3 regions of the Bradyrhizobium sp. USDA 4454 genome follow, and region 1 is predicted to be linked to each of the others. Evidence: predicted binding sites of a transcription regulator. Region 1 holds the regulator's gene; each other region holds the start of a gene.

Region 1 (4,289 bases):
GGCCATGCTCGTCGCACAGCGCGCGCAGCGCCTTGAAGAACGCCTGCGGCGCCGAGCGGACGCCGCCCTCACCCTGGATCGGTTCGATCAGGATGCCGGCGGTGTGCGGGCCGATCGCCTTCTTCACCGCCTCGATGTCGCCATGCGGCACCTGGTCGAAGCCGTCCATCGGCGGGCCGAAGCCTTCGAGATATTTCGCCGAGCCGGTCGCGGCCAGCGTGGCCAGCGTGCGGCCATGGAAGGCGCCTTCGAAGGTGATGATGCGGTAGCGCTCGCCATGCCCCTTGGAGAAGTGATAGTGGCGGACCAGCTTGATCACGCCCTCCATCGCCTCCGCGCCGGAATTGCAGAAGAACACGAAGTCGGCAAAGCTCTGCTCGCACAGCCGCGCGGCGAGCGCCTCGCCGTCCGGGCTCTTGAACAGGTTCGACATGTGCCAGAGCATGGTCGCCTGTTCCTGCAGCGCCTTCACCAGATGCGGATGCGCATGCCCGAGCGCGTTCACCGCGACGCCCGAGGTGAAATCGAGATAGCGGTCGCCGTTGGTTGCGATCAGCCAGGCGCCCTCACCGCGCTCGAAGCCGAGATCGACCCGGGCGAAGACGGGGAGCAGATGCGACGAGGCGTTGGTCATGGCGTTCACTGCCGGTTTGAAGCCGACAATTGCCGCGCGCCTTGACGCCAGCGCAGCAACGGCCAGCTTCGGAAAACAAAACGGCCGCCTTTGCGGGCGGCACGTGGCGGGCATTCTATGCTGCGGCGGGTCCGTGTCAATCGCCAGGAGCCGGCCCTTTGCCGGGCTTCCTGCGCTGCCAAGCGAGCGCAATCCGGAGCATTCCGGTGCGGTGGAAAAGCCTCACAGCAATGCTTAACTTTCCGGAACATGTGGACGCACGGCCGCGGACTCTTGCGCCAGAGTCACGCCATATTGTAGCGTTTGGCCTGTCGGGTACGACATCTCGTGCGGCAGTACTGGACCCTCTAAGTAGCCTTTGTGTCTCGCGTAAACGTTCGGGCGCAACACCGCGCCCGGCGAGGGCTAAGGGATTCTGGCCGCAGGGATATTTGTCCAGATTTGGCTCGCAGCGCCGCTCCGATAACTGGCCGGCGCCATGCGAAAGGAAGAATGCGATGACGGTATTGACCTGGTCCGACGATCGCGTCGAGCAGCTGAAGAAGCTCTGGGAGTCTGGCCTGTCGGCCAGCCAGATCGCAGCGGAACTTGGCAATGTGACGCGAAACGCCGTGATCGGCAAAGTGCACCGGCTCGGCCTCTCCGGCCGCGCCAAGGCACCCTCCACGGCGGCGCCGCGGCAGCGCAAGGCGCGCCCCGCCCAGCACATGATGCGGGTGGCGCGCCCGGTCTCGCGCGGCAACACCGCGCTCGCGCACGCCTTCGAGGTCGAGATGGAGCCCGATCCGATCTCGTTCGACAATGTGGTGCCGATGAGCCAGCGGCTGTCGCTGCTCGAGCTCAACGAAGCCACCTGCCACTGGCCGGTCGGCGATCCATCGAGCCCGGAGTTCTTCTTCTGCGGCGGCAAGGCGCTCGCCGGCCTGCCCTATTGCGCGCATCACTCGCGCGTCGCCTACCAGCCCGCCGCCGATCGCCGCCGGCCGTCGGCGAAACCGCAGATCAAGTAGCACTCGGGAAAACTACGGAAGACCTGAAAAACAAATCCCCGCACAAGCGGGGATTTTTTTGTGGGGGCAAAGTCCGGAAGCATCACCAGTGTCGTCCCTGCCTAGTGCGCAATTGCGCACGGGGGCCGGGACCCATAACCACGAATGGGTGTTGTTAGAAAGCCGTCTGGCCGCTTGCCTATTGCGCCGGCCGCGGCGTATGGGTCCCGGCCTGCGCCGGGACGACGCCGTGTTGTGGCGTGTGATCGCTACGCAACCGCTACGGCTGCGGTTCGGCTTTCGCAAAGCGGTCGTCGAGCGCGTAGCCGGCGCCGCGCACGGTGCGGATCGGATCCTGCTCGCGGCCCGGATTGAGCAGCTTGCGCAGGCGGCCGATATGCACGTCGACGGTGCGCTCATCGATGTAGATGTCGCGGCCCCAGACGCTGTCGAGCAGCTGCTCGCGGCTGAACACGCGGCCGGGATGCTCGAGGAAGAATTCGAGCAGCCGATACTCGGTCGGACCGAGATCGATCGGACGGCCCGAGCGCGCCACGCGGCGCTTCTCGCGGTCGAGCTCGATGTCGCCATAGGTCAGGACGGTGGCGAGCCGCTCCGGGCTGGCGCGGCGCAGCAGGCCCTTCACCCGCGCCAGGAGTTCCGGCACCGAGAACGGCTTGACGATGTAATCGTCGGCGCCGGTGGCAAGCCCGCGCACCCGCTCGCTCTCCTCGCCCCGCGCGGTCAGCATGATGATCGGAAGCTGCTTGGTCTCGGGCCGCGCCCGCAGGCGGCGGCACAGCTCGATGCCGGACAGGCCCGGCAGCATCCAGTCGAGGACCACGAGGTCGGGAACGCGCTCCTTGAGGCGGGTATCGGCATCGTCGCCGCGCCCCACCGTTTCGACATCGTAGCCTTCGGCATCGAGGTTGTAGCGCAACAGCGTCGTCAGCGCTTCCTCGTCTTCGACTACCAGAATGCGTGCGCTCATCGGTCTAAATTCTCTCTCTGTGGTGATCCGTTGCCCAGACGCAAAACCGAAACGCCGTCGACTAGCTGTTACCCGGCACCGTGGTGGCAAAATTGGTCATGTCGCCCTTCGGGCGCTTGTCGGTGATCTGCTGGCCCTCGATCATGTAGAACACGGTCTCGGCGATGTTGGTGGCGTGATCGCCGATCCGCTCGATGTTCTTGGCGCAGAACATCAGATGGATGCAGAACGAGATGTTGCGCGGATCTTCCATCATGTAGGTGAGCAGCTCGCGGAACAGCGAGGTGCAGATCGCATCGACCTCCTCGTCGCCCTTCCAGACGTTCATCGCCGCCGGCAGATCGTGCGCGGCATAGGCGTCGAGCACCGACTTGACCTGCGACAGCACGAGATCGGTCATGTGCTCGAGGCCGCGGATCAGCTTCAGCGGCTGGAAATCGCTCTCCAGCGCCGCGACGCGCTTGCCCATGTTCTTGGCGAGATCGCCGATCCGCTCGAGGTCGGTGGCGACCCGCATCGCGCTGACGATCTCGCGCAGGTCGATCGCCATCGGCTGGCGGCGGGCGATCGTCAGCACCGCGCGCTCTTCGATGACGCGCTGCAGATTGTCGATCTCGATGTCGGCGGCGACCACGCGCTTGCCGAGCGCGACGTCGCGCCGGATCAGCGCGTCGACCGACTCGGTGATCATCCGCTCGACGAGGCCGCCCATCTCGGCGACCAGGCGGGTCAATTCCTGCAGGTCGCTGTCGAATGCCTTGGCGGTATGTTCGGAAGCCATCATCTCTCTCCTCAGCCCGGTCAACCGAACCGGCCGGTGATGTAGTCCTGGGTGCGTCGATCGCTCGGCGAGGTGAAGATCTTGTTGGTGTCGTCGAACTCGATCAGCTCGCCGAGATACATGAAGGCGGTCTTGTCGGAGACCCGCGCCGCCTGCTGCATGTTGTGGGTGACGATCGCGATCGTGTAATCCTCGGAGAGCTCCTGGATCAGCTCCTCGACCTTGGCGGTCGAGATCGGATCGAGCGCCGAGCACGGCTCGTCGAACAGGATCACCTCGGGACGCACCGCCACGGTGCGCGCGATGCACAACCGCTGCTGCTGGCCGCCGGACAGCGACAGGCCGGAGGCGTTCAGCTTGTCCTTGACCTCGTTCCACAGCGCGCCGCCGCGCAGCGCCTTCTCGACCCGGTCGTCCATCTCGGACTTCGAGATCTTCTCGTAGAGGCGGATGCCGAAGGCGATGTTCTCGTAGATCGTCATCGGGAACGGCGTCGGCTTCTGGAACACCATGCCGACCCGCGCGCGCAGCAGATTGAGGTCGAGCTTGGGATCGAGAATGTTGGTCTGGTCCAGCATCAGCTGGCCGGTGGCGCGCTGGCCCGGATAGAGATCATACATCCGGTTGAAGATGCGAAGCAGGGTCGACTTGCCGCAGCCGGATGGGCCGATGAACGCGGTGACGCGGTTGGTGCCGAGCGTCAGGTTGATGTTCTTGAGCGCGTGGTGCTCACCATAATAGAAGTTGAGGTTGCGCGCGGTGACCTTCGGCGCCGCTTCCGGCAATGGCACGTGGGGAGCGTGACTGGCGGAGGCTGTCGAAACTGAAAGCTCGGTCATTTTGCGGCCCTTTCGGCACCAAGGATACGCGCGCCGATATTCAACGCGAGCACGG
Region 2 (4,289 bases), 4.4 Mb from region 1:
CACGAACGGCTCGAAGAACCAGCGCCGCTCCGCGCGCGTCTCCTTCTCCTCGAACTCGCGCTTCACCGCGCGGATCTTCTTGCGCAGCTCGATGCCGAGCCGGATCGTATCGTCCCACAGCACTTCGCCGGAGCGGCCCTTCATCATCTGCGCGCCGACGTCGAGCGAGGCGAAGATCGGATAGAACGGCGAGGTCGAGGCGTGCTGCATGAAGCTTTCGTTGAAGCGGCGGTGCTCGACCCGGCGCTTCTGGCCCTTGATGTGGCGGTCGCGGATGTGGATCTGCGAGGCCTGCGAGAAGCTCGCGAGCTGCTTGTGGGTTGATTGGGTGGCGATGATGCCGGGCGCCTCCGGGCCGAGATTGGCGAGCCCCATCGCGAAGCGGCCGGCATAGATCGGGTGGAATTTCATGAAGCCGGCCCAGGCCTCGTCGAACAGGATGTAGTCGCAGAGATGGCCGATCCGCTTCAGGATCATCTCGGCGGAATGGATGGTGCCGTCATAGGTGCATTGTTCGACCACCGCGACGCGGAACGGGCGCTCCTTCTTCCAGGCGTTCTCGTCCTTGACCAGCGGGTGCTTGCGGATGTGGTCGCGCAGCGTGCCCTCGTCGAGCAGGTCCCAGCGCATCGGACCGATCAGGCCCCAGGCATTGCGCACGGTCGGCACATAGACCGGGATACCGCCGCCGATCAAAAGCGCGCCGTGATGGGCGGCCTTGTGGTTGTTGCGGTCGAACAGCACGAGGTCGCCGTCGGTGACCAGCGATCCCAGCGCGACCTTGTTGGAGGTCGAAGTGCCGTTGAGCACGAAATAGGTCTTCTCGGCGCCGAAGATCCGCGCTGCTTCCTTCTGCGCCTTCAGCGCCGGCCCCTCATGGGTGAGTAGGTCGCCGAGATCGAGCACCGAATTGTCGAGGTCGTCGCGGAACACGGCCTCGCCGAGATGCTCGACGAACACCCGGCCGATCGGGCTGCGGCTGTAGAACACGCCGCCATTGTGGCCCGGGCAGGTCCAGAGCTGGTTGCCTTCCTCGGCGTAGTCGACCAGCGCGCCGAAGAACGGCGTCTTCAGGTTCTCGGCATATTGCTTGAGCCTGGAGATCAGGTTCTTGGCGATGAAGGGCGGGGTCTCCTCGGACAGGAACACATAGCCATCGATGAAATCCAGCACCTCGACCGGCAGATCCTCGAACCGCTTGCGGCGGATCAAAAGGATGATCGGGAAGTCGAGGCCGCGCCGGCGCATCAGGTTGATCAGCGCTGCGGTCTTGCCCTCAAGACCCTTCTTGCCCCAGTCGACCACCATGCAGCCGATCGCGGCATCGGTCTGCACCGCGATTTCGGCATCTTCCAGCTTGCGGGCGCGGACCACCTCGAAGCCGGAGCGCTCGATCTCGGTGATGATCTGGTTGAAGCGGATGCCTTCGAGGTCGTCGGCCTCGAACACCGGCGCTGCGAACAGGAAATTGAAGCGTTTGAAATAGTCCATGCGTGTCCCCGAACTGGTCCGGCTGAACCTGTCTGCACAATTCATGACAAACAGATGACGGTCGTTCTGCGACGCCAAGCCCGATGGTCAAATCCGCGCCACCGCGCTGAACTCCAGAAATTGCCAGCTTTCGAAAAGGACGGCGACATATGCCCCAGCCTGCCCAAAACATTGCCATGTCCAGTGTTGCCGACCATTTGGCCGCGCTCGTGCGGCTTGTCCCGCTGATCGCCGAGCAGCGGGCGCATTTCGATCGCGAGCGCAGGCTTCCCGATGCCGTGTTCCGGGCGTTGGCCGAGGCTGGACTGTTTCGGCTTTATCTACCCAAGGCGCTCGGCGGGCCGGAATTCTCGCCGCTCGATTTCATGACGATCGTCGAGGCCGCCTCCGCGCTTGACGGCTCGGTCGGCTGGCTGGTCGGCAATGGCGGCGGCATGAGCCGGGCCGGCGGCTATCTGCCGGAGGAGGTGGTGCGTGGCTGGTTCGCCGACCCGTACGCCTTCATCGCTGCCGCCACCGGTGCAATCGGGACGGCGGTGGAGGTCGAGGGCGGCTACCGCGTTAGCGGACGCTGGCCGTTCGGCAGCGGCGCGCCGCACGCCACCAAATTCATGGGGCTCGCCAGCGTGAAGGGCCCCGATGGCAAGGACGGTCCGCCGATCTGCTGCTACGTCGATCGGACCGACGTCCGCCTCCACGACACCTGGTTCGTGTCCGGATTGCGTGCCACCGGCAGCTGCGACTTCGAGATGCAGGATTGCTTCGTCGCCGAAAGCCACACTCATCCCTTGGTCGACTTCAAGCCGACCCAGCCCGGCATTCCCTACCGCCTGCCGGGTCTGGCGGCATTTTCCTGGACCGTCTCGGTGGTGCCGCTCGGCATCGCGCGCGGCGCGCTCGATGCCTTCATCACGCTTGCGGGCAAGAAGCCGCGGCTCGGCGGCGGCGGTCAGCTGCGCGACGGCGAACTGGTCCAGGCCATGGTCGGCCGCGCCGAAGCGACGCTGCGCTCCGCGCGTGCGCTGCTGGTCGAAGATATGACCGAACTGATGGCGGCGAGCGAGGCCGGGGGCGAACGCCTGATCGAAGCGCGGCTGCTGCACCGGATCGCCTGCGCCAATGCCGGCGAAAGTGCCGCGCGCGTCGTCGAGATGATCGCCGCCGCCGCCGGCACTGCCGCGATCTTCGAGACCGGCACGCTCGAACGCTCGATCCGCGACATGCAGGCCGCGATCAAGCATGTGGCGATGACGCCGAACAGCTACACGCTGGCCGGCCGCGTGAAGCTCGGCCTGCCGCTCGGTACGACGCGGTTCTAGCGTGAGGAAGGCGGGCTATTCGTTGCGAGACGCCTGCGCCGGATATTCCAGCTGCATGGCGACGAAATCCGCCGTTCCCCGGCCATAGCGTGTCTCGATCTCCGCGAGCGCCTGGTCGAGCGCCTGGGCCGGTGGTGTCGTGCCGACTGGCGGGAGCAAGCGATCAGCCGGCCAGCTTGCCGCGGCCTGCCGCGGATAGATACGTAATCCATTGCGGCTCGTCACCGCGTCACCCGTTGTGGCAAACGTCACGGCACGAGAGCGATAGGTTCGCGACCAGGCGTCCGCAACCAGCGCTAGCGAGACCTCGTCGATGCCAGGGACAAGCGCCAGGCCGAGCTGCTCCCGGTTCCAGAACGCCAGCGTGTTCTGGATCGCGATCAGCGCAAAGGGGCGGGTGAACTTGAAGGCGTTGCTGTCATGTCGCGCGTCCCAGCCGGGCAGCCCGATCTCGCCGGCGACAGCCTCGGCCCGGGCGCGGCCGGCGATCGCCTCGATCAGGGTGAGCGACATCGGCATCGACGCCGAAATGCCGGTCGTCGTTGCGACGCCGCGGTCGACCACGATGCGGCGGTCGGCGACATATCGGATGGCGGGATGATTGTCGCGCCAGTCCTTCAGGTAAAACCAATGCGTGGTCGCGCGCCTGCCATCAAGCAGGCCGGTCGAGGCGACGACCTTGCCGCCGGCGCAGATGCCGACAATGACGGCACCATTTTCCGCCTGCCGCCGGACCCATTGCATCACGGCCGGATCGTCATCGCGGCTCATTGCCGGCACGATGACGTAATCGGCGCCGTCGGGATGCGCTGCATCGAATGCAGCTGTGGTCGCGTCAGGCTCGACCTTCAGCACCGGAAACAGCGTCACCGGACCGGGCCCCGTCGCCAACGTGACGACATCGGCGACGTCAGCCCGCTTGAGGATGCCGTATGGCATCAGATAGTCGGTGGTCTCGGTCATGTCGTTGATGCCGATGATGGCGATCAACGGGCGCGCCCGCTTTGGCGGCTTCAGCGTCGCGAGCGTTGCGTCGTGCTCCTGCTGCGCGATCGGAGGCTGCACCCGGAACGCCGATGCAGCGGGTAGGGTGAGAAGCCAGATGCCGCCAATGATTGGAATCAGCGCGGCGATGGCGATGCCGCTCCACGCGAGAAGCCGCCAGGTCATGATGATCGATCTCAAATCTGCTTGCGTCGCCCGGCGAACAAGCTACCCGTCGATCGCATCGATCAACACGGCGAAATTCCCGCAAAAACGGACATGCGAAAGGCGGTGGAGGCGCCGCGGGGACGCGAAGCCCGGATGAGCGCCAGCGATATCCGGGGTCGTTCCTCCCCGCATGTCGCTCCGCTCATGCGGGCTGCACGACGCGCTCAATAGACGAGGTTCGTTCCCGGCGGCTTCTCCAGCGCCATCGCCAGCGTCCGATACTCCTCGCAGTCTGTGCCGCAGATCTCGGCGATCCGGCTCAGATGA
Region 3 (4,289 bases), 4.9 Mb from region 1:
CGCACGGTCGTCGCGGTCGCGATCGTACAGCACGACCTCGGCGCCGTAGGACTTGGTCCGTTCGCGTTTGGTGAGCGGCGAGTCCGCCGGCATCACGATGGTCGCCTGCATGTTGAGGATCTTCGCCGCCGCAGCGACGCCCTGGGCATGGTTGCCTGAGGAGAACGCGACGACGCCGCCGCTCCGCTTGTCCTGCGGGATCGAGGCGAGCTTGTTGAAGGCGCCACGGAACTTGAACGATCCGGTCCGCTGCAACATCTCGGGCTTAAGGAAGACCTGGCTGCCGACGCGTTCGTTGAGAACGGGGAAGGTCAGGAGCGGCGTGCGCACCGCGAACGGCGCGACCACCCTTGCGGCGGCATCGATGTCCGCGGCAGCGACGGGTGGATTTAAAGTGGTGTCCGTCATCGCCAATTTGTATCGCGACGGCAGGCAGCCCGGCAAGACGCTTTAGCGTGACTTGTCTCGAGCATGATCCGGAAAAGTGCGAAGCGGTTTTCCGGAAAGATCATGCTCAAACAAGGAGCTAGAGCGCGATGACAATTTAGCCCAGTTTCATCGCGCTCTAGCGTGGGGTCGGATGAGGGGCCGGCAAGGCCGCGAAATGGTGCTCTTCGGCGCCGAATTCCAACGCCTCCCCCTCGCCGTCCGGCGGCGCGGGGCGGACATTCAAGCAGCGATCGATGAACACCCGGGCGGATGCCTGCCAGGTGTGGAGCGCGGCAAAATCGACGCAGGCCTGGCGCGGAATGCTGAGTGCCTCGAGGCAGGCATGGTGCAGATCCTCGTCGAGCACGCCGACCGGCGCCGCGCCGATCACGTCGCGGGGACCGGTGACCGGAAAAGCGGCAACCGGCAGGCCGCTCGCCAGTGCCTCGAGCAGCACCAGACCGAACGTGTCGGTGCGGCTCGGGAAAACGAACACATCGGCCGCAGCATAGATCTCAGCCAATTCTTCCCCATGGCGCGCGCCGAGGAACACGGCTTCCGGATATTTCCGCTCCAGCGCCGCGCGCGCCGGGCCGTCGCCGACCACGACCTTGGTGCCGGGCAAATCGAGATCGAGGAATGCCTCGAGGTTCTTCTCAACCGCCACCCGGCCGACGCTGAGATAGACCGGCTGCGGCAGGCAGAGATCGACATCGCGCGGATGGAACAGTCCGGTATCGACGCCGCGCGACCACAGCACCACGTTGCGGAAGCCGCGCTGGCGCAGCTCGGCCGCCAGCGCCGGGGTCGCCGCCATCACCGCCCGGCTCGGCCCGTGGAACCAGCGCAGCGCGCGCCACACCCAAGCCTCCGGGACCGGCGTCCGTGCCGAGACATATTCGGGGAAACGGGTGTGGAAGCTCGTCGTGAACGGCAGGCCGTGCTTGCGGCAATAGCGGCGCACCGACAGCCCGATCGGGCCCTCGGTCGCGATATGAATGCTGTCGGGCTTGGCCGCCTCGATCAGGCTCGCGACCTTGGCCTGGTACGGCAGCGCCAGCCGCAGATCGCGATAGCTCGGCATCGCAAAGGTGCGGAACTCGTCCGGCGTCAGGAAGCTCACCTCGACGCCGAGCGATTTCGCCGCCTGCGCCATCATGGTCAGCGTGCGGACAACCCCGTTGACCTGGGGATGCCACGCATCGGTCGCGACCAGGATATGCGTCATGCAGCGCGTGCCGTCACTCGCGGAACGGGCGCGATCCGGCGCACCGGATCGGTCCAGGTGATGATCTCGAAATGGCCGTCCTCGTGCTCGGCGAGCGCGGTGCAGCTCTCCACCCAGTCGCCGCAATTCATGTAGTGGATGCCGTGCTCGTCATGAATCGTCGCGTAGTGGATGTGGCCGCAGATCACGCCGTCGCAGCCGTGACGCCGCGCCTCGCCGGCCAGCGTCGCCTCGAACGCGCCGATATAGTTCACCGCCTTCTTCACCTTCAGCTTGGCCCATTGCGACAGCGACCAATAGGGCACGCCGAGCATCTTGCGGAAGAAGTTGACGAAGCGGTTCATCTGAATCGCGAAGTCATAGGCCTTGTCGCCGAGATGGGCGAGCCAACGCGCGTTCTGCACCACGAGGTCGAAGATGTCGCCGTGGATCACCAGGTAGCGCTTGCCGTCGGCGCCGGTGTGAACGGTGTTCTCCACCACATCGATGCCGCCGAAATGCGTGCCGTAATATTTGCGCAGGAACTCGTCGTGGTTCCCCGGGACGTAGATCACCTTGGCGCCCTTGCGCGCCTTACGCAGCATCTTTTGCACGAAATCGTTGTGGGTCTGCGGCCAGTACCAGTTCGACTTCAGCGCCCAGCCGTCGACGATATCACCAACGAGGTAGATCGTGTCGGCGTCGTGAGAGCGGAGGAAGTCCAGCAGACGGTCGGCTTGCGACCCGCGGGCTCCGAGATGGACATCGGAGATAAACAAAGTGCGAAAGCGCCGCTCGGGACTTTCTTCACTCAAGGAGTCGCTTCCCATGCCTGTGCACCTAACAGATTCCTGTGACAAGGCGATGACGATTCCCGCGACCCATGGCCCCACAAACAGTTAGCGAGAATCAGCAGTACGCCCCTCCAATGCGGATAACAGCGGCGTGCGACAATCTGGCGACATCGGCGGCCGCAGCTGTGTGGAACGAGTGTTGTGTTGCCTGCATATCGCGGCGGAGCAAACGTACAACGTGCGTAGCCCGGATGGAGCGCAGCGCAATCCGGGGCCTTGCGTCCGCGGATGAATTGGCCCCGGATTACGCTACGCTCCATCCGGGCTACGCGGCTACGAGCGCTTCAGTAATACTTGTGAAAATGATGCACCGGCCCATGGCCGTGGCCGACGGCAAAACGATCCGCGGCGGCGATCGCGTCCGTGATCCAGGCCTTGGCATTGCGCACGGCAGTCTCCATCGCCTCGCCCTTCGCGAGTCCTGCCGCGATAGCCGACGACAGCGAGCAACCGGTGCCATGCGTGTTTGCCGTCGCGATGCGCGGCGCCGACAGCATGATGCTGCGCTCGGCGTCGATCAGGTAGTCGATGCTATCAGCGCCGTGTCCGTGGCCACCTTTGACCAGCACCGCGCGGCATCCCATCGCCAGCAGCCGCTTGCCCTGCCGCTCGACGTCCGCCTCACTTGAGGCAACCGGCTCGCGCAACAGCGCCGCCGCTTCAGGCAGGTTCGGCGTGATCAGCGAGGCCAGCGGAAACAGCATGGTCTTCAGCGCATCGACCGCCTCGGCAGCCAGCAGCCGGTCGCCTGATGTCGCGACCATCACCGGATCGAGCACGATGTGGCGCGGCGCCCAGCGCGTCAGCGCATCGGCAATCGCAGCGACGGTCTCGGCTTGCGCCACCATGCCGATCTTGACCGCGCCGACATCGAGGTCGGAGAACACGGCATCGAGTTGGGCGGTGACGAACGCAGCCGGCACCGGATGGATGCCACTGACCCCGGTGGTGTTCTGCGCGGTCAGCGCCGTGATCGCGGAGGCGCCATAGACCCCGAGCGCCGCGAAGCTCTTGAGGTCGGCCTGGATGCCCGCCCCGCCGGAGGAATCCGAGCCGGCAATGGTGAGCGCGATCGGCGTCATCTTGCGCCACCGGCGGTCGAGACGAATAAGATCGTGACGATTGAGACCATAGCCAGTCCTAGCCCGGCCGCCCGCCGGCAGCAAGTTCGCCTGAGTTTACCGCGCGTTGGCCTTGAGTTGCCGTTGCCTTGCCCGTTCTTGTCCCCTTGCCTTGGCGGCCGGTTTTTGGCCTATAGTCGGCCAAATCTCCGGAGACGACTTTGATGGTTCCCTTCTTCGTCCAGATCAAATGCAAGCTCGGCCAGTCCTACACCGTCGCCAACGCGCTGGCGGAAGCCGAGATTGCGTCCGAGATCTATTCCACCGCGGGCAATTACGACCTCCTGGTCAAGTTCTATGTCGACAACGACACCGACATCGGCCATTTCATCAACGAGAAGGTTCAGGTGATCCCGGGCATCCAGGACACCCTCACCATCATCACCTTCAAGGCGTTCGGCGCGAAGTAGAGCATGATCCGGAAAAGTGCGAAGCGTTTTCCGAGGAGACCACGCTCAAACAAGAACCCGCGGCTAGGACTTCTTCTCGGGCTTCGTCGGCTTCGGCGGCCCCTCGACCGGCGGCAGCGACTTGATGTACTCGGCGATCGCGTCGCGATCGCTTGATGAGAGCTGCGAGGTGTTGCGGATCACGCGCACCATCGATCCGCCGGCGCTGTCGCCGTCCGGCGTCTGCCCGCTCTCAAGGAAATAGGCGACATCCTTTGCGCTCCAGTCC

What was found. The regulator PhoB, encoded in region 1, activates phosphate uptake and scavenging genes when phosphate is short. The targets are predictions, from matches to a motif close to TGTCATNNANCTGTCAT.
Region 2: a site for PhoB is predicted at 1,535-1,551, ahead of ACVIW0_RS14840 (Orn/Lys/Arg family decarboxylase). Genes of this name have one in related genera too.
Region 3: a site for PhoB is predicted at 2,490-2,506, ahead of ACVIW0_RS12415 (UDP-2,3-diacylglucosamine diphosphatase). Genes of this name have one in related genera too.

Annotation. Positions count from the first base shown of each region.
Region 1 is NZ_JBTRCN010000001.1:7,635,270-7,639,558, forward strand. It holds gene ACVIW0_RS35565 (acetylornithine transaminase) at 1-634, opposite strand, end outside; gene ACVIW0_RS35570 (hypothetical protein) at 633-872, shown strand; gene ACVIW0_RS35575 (GcrA family cell cycle regulator) at 1,132-1,644, shown strand; gene phoB (phosphate regulon transcriptional regulator PhoB) at 1,904-2,614, opposite strand; gene phoU (phosphate signaling complex protein PhoU) at 2,676-3,395, opposite strand; gene pstB (phosphate ABC transporter ATP-binding protein PstB) at 3,416-4,234, opposite strand; gene pstA (phosphate ABC transporter permease PstA) at 4,231-4,289, opposite strand, start outside.
Region 2 is NZ_JBTRCN010000001.1:3,220,906-3,225,194, forward strand. It holds gene ACVIW0_RS14840 (Orn/Lys/Arg family decarboxylase) at 1-1,491, opposite strand, end outside; gene ACVIW0_RS14845 (acyl-CoA dehydrogenase family protein) at 1,668-2,810, shown strand; gene ACVIW0_RS14850 (DJ-1/PfpI family protein) at 2,826-3,980, opposite strand; gene ACVIW0_RS14855 (tetratricopeptide repeat protein) at 4,187-4,289, opposite strand, start outside.
Region 3 is NZ_JBTRCN010000001.1:2,729,069-2,733,357, reverse strand. It holds gene ACVIW0_RS12425 (threonine/serine dehydratase) at 1-408, opposite strand, end outside; gene ACVIW0_RS12420 (glycosyltransferase family 4 protein) at 566-1,657, opposite strand; gene ACVIW0_RS12415 (UDP-2,3-diacylglucosamine diphosphatase) at 1,654-2,466, opposite strand; gene thiD (bifunctional hydroxymethylpyrimidine kinase/phosphomethylpyrimidine kinase) at 2,775-3,572, opposite strand; gene ACVIW0_RS12405 (Lrp/AsnC ligand binding domain-containing protein) at 3,776-4,021, shown strand; gene ACVIW0_RS12400 (c-type cytochrome) at 4,085-4,289, opposite strand, start outside.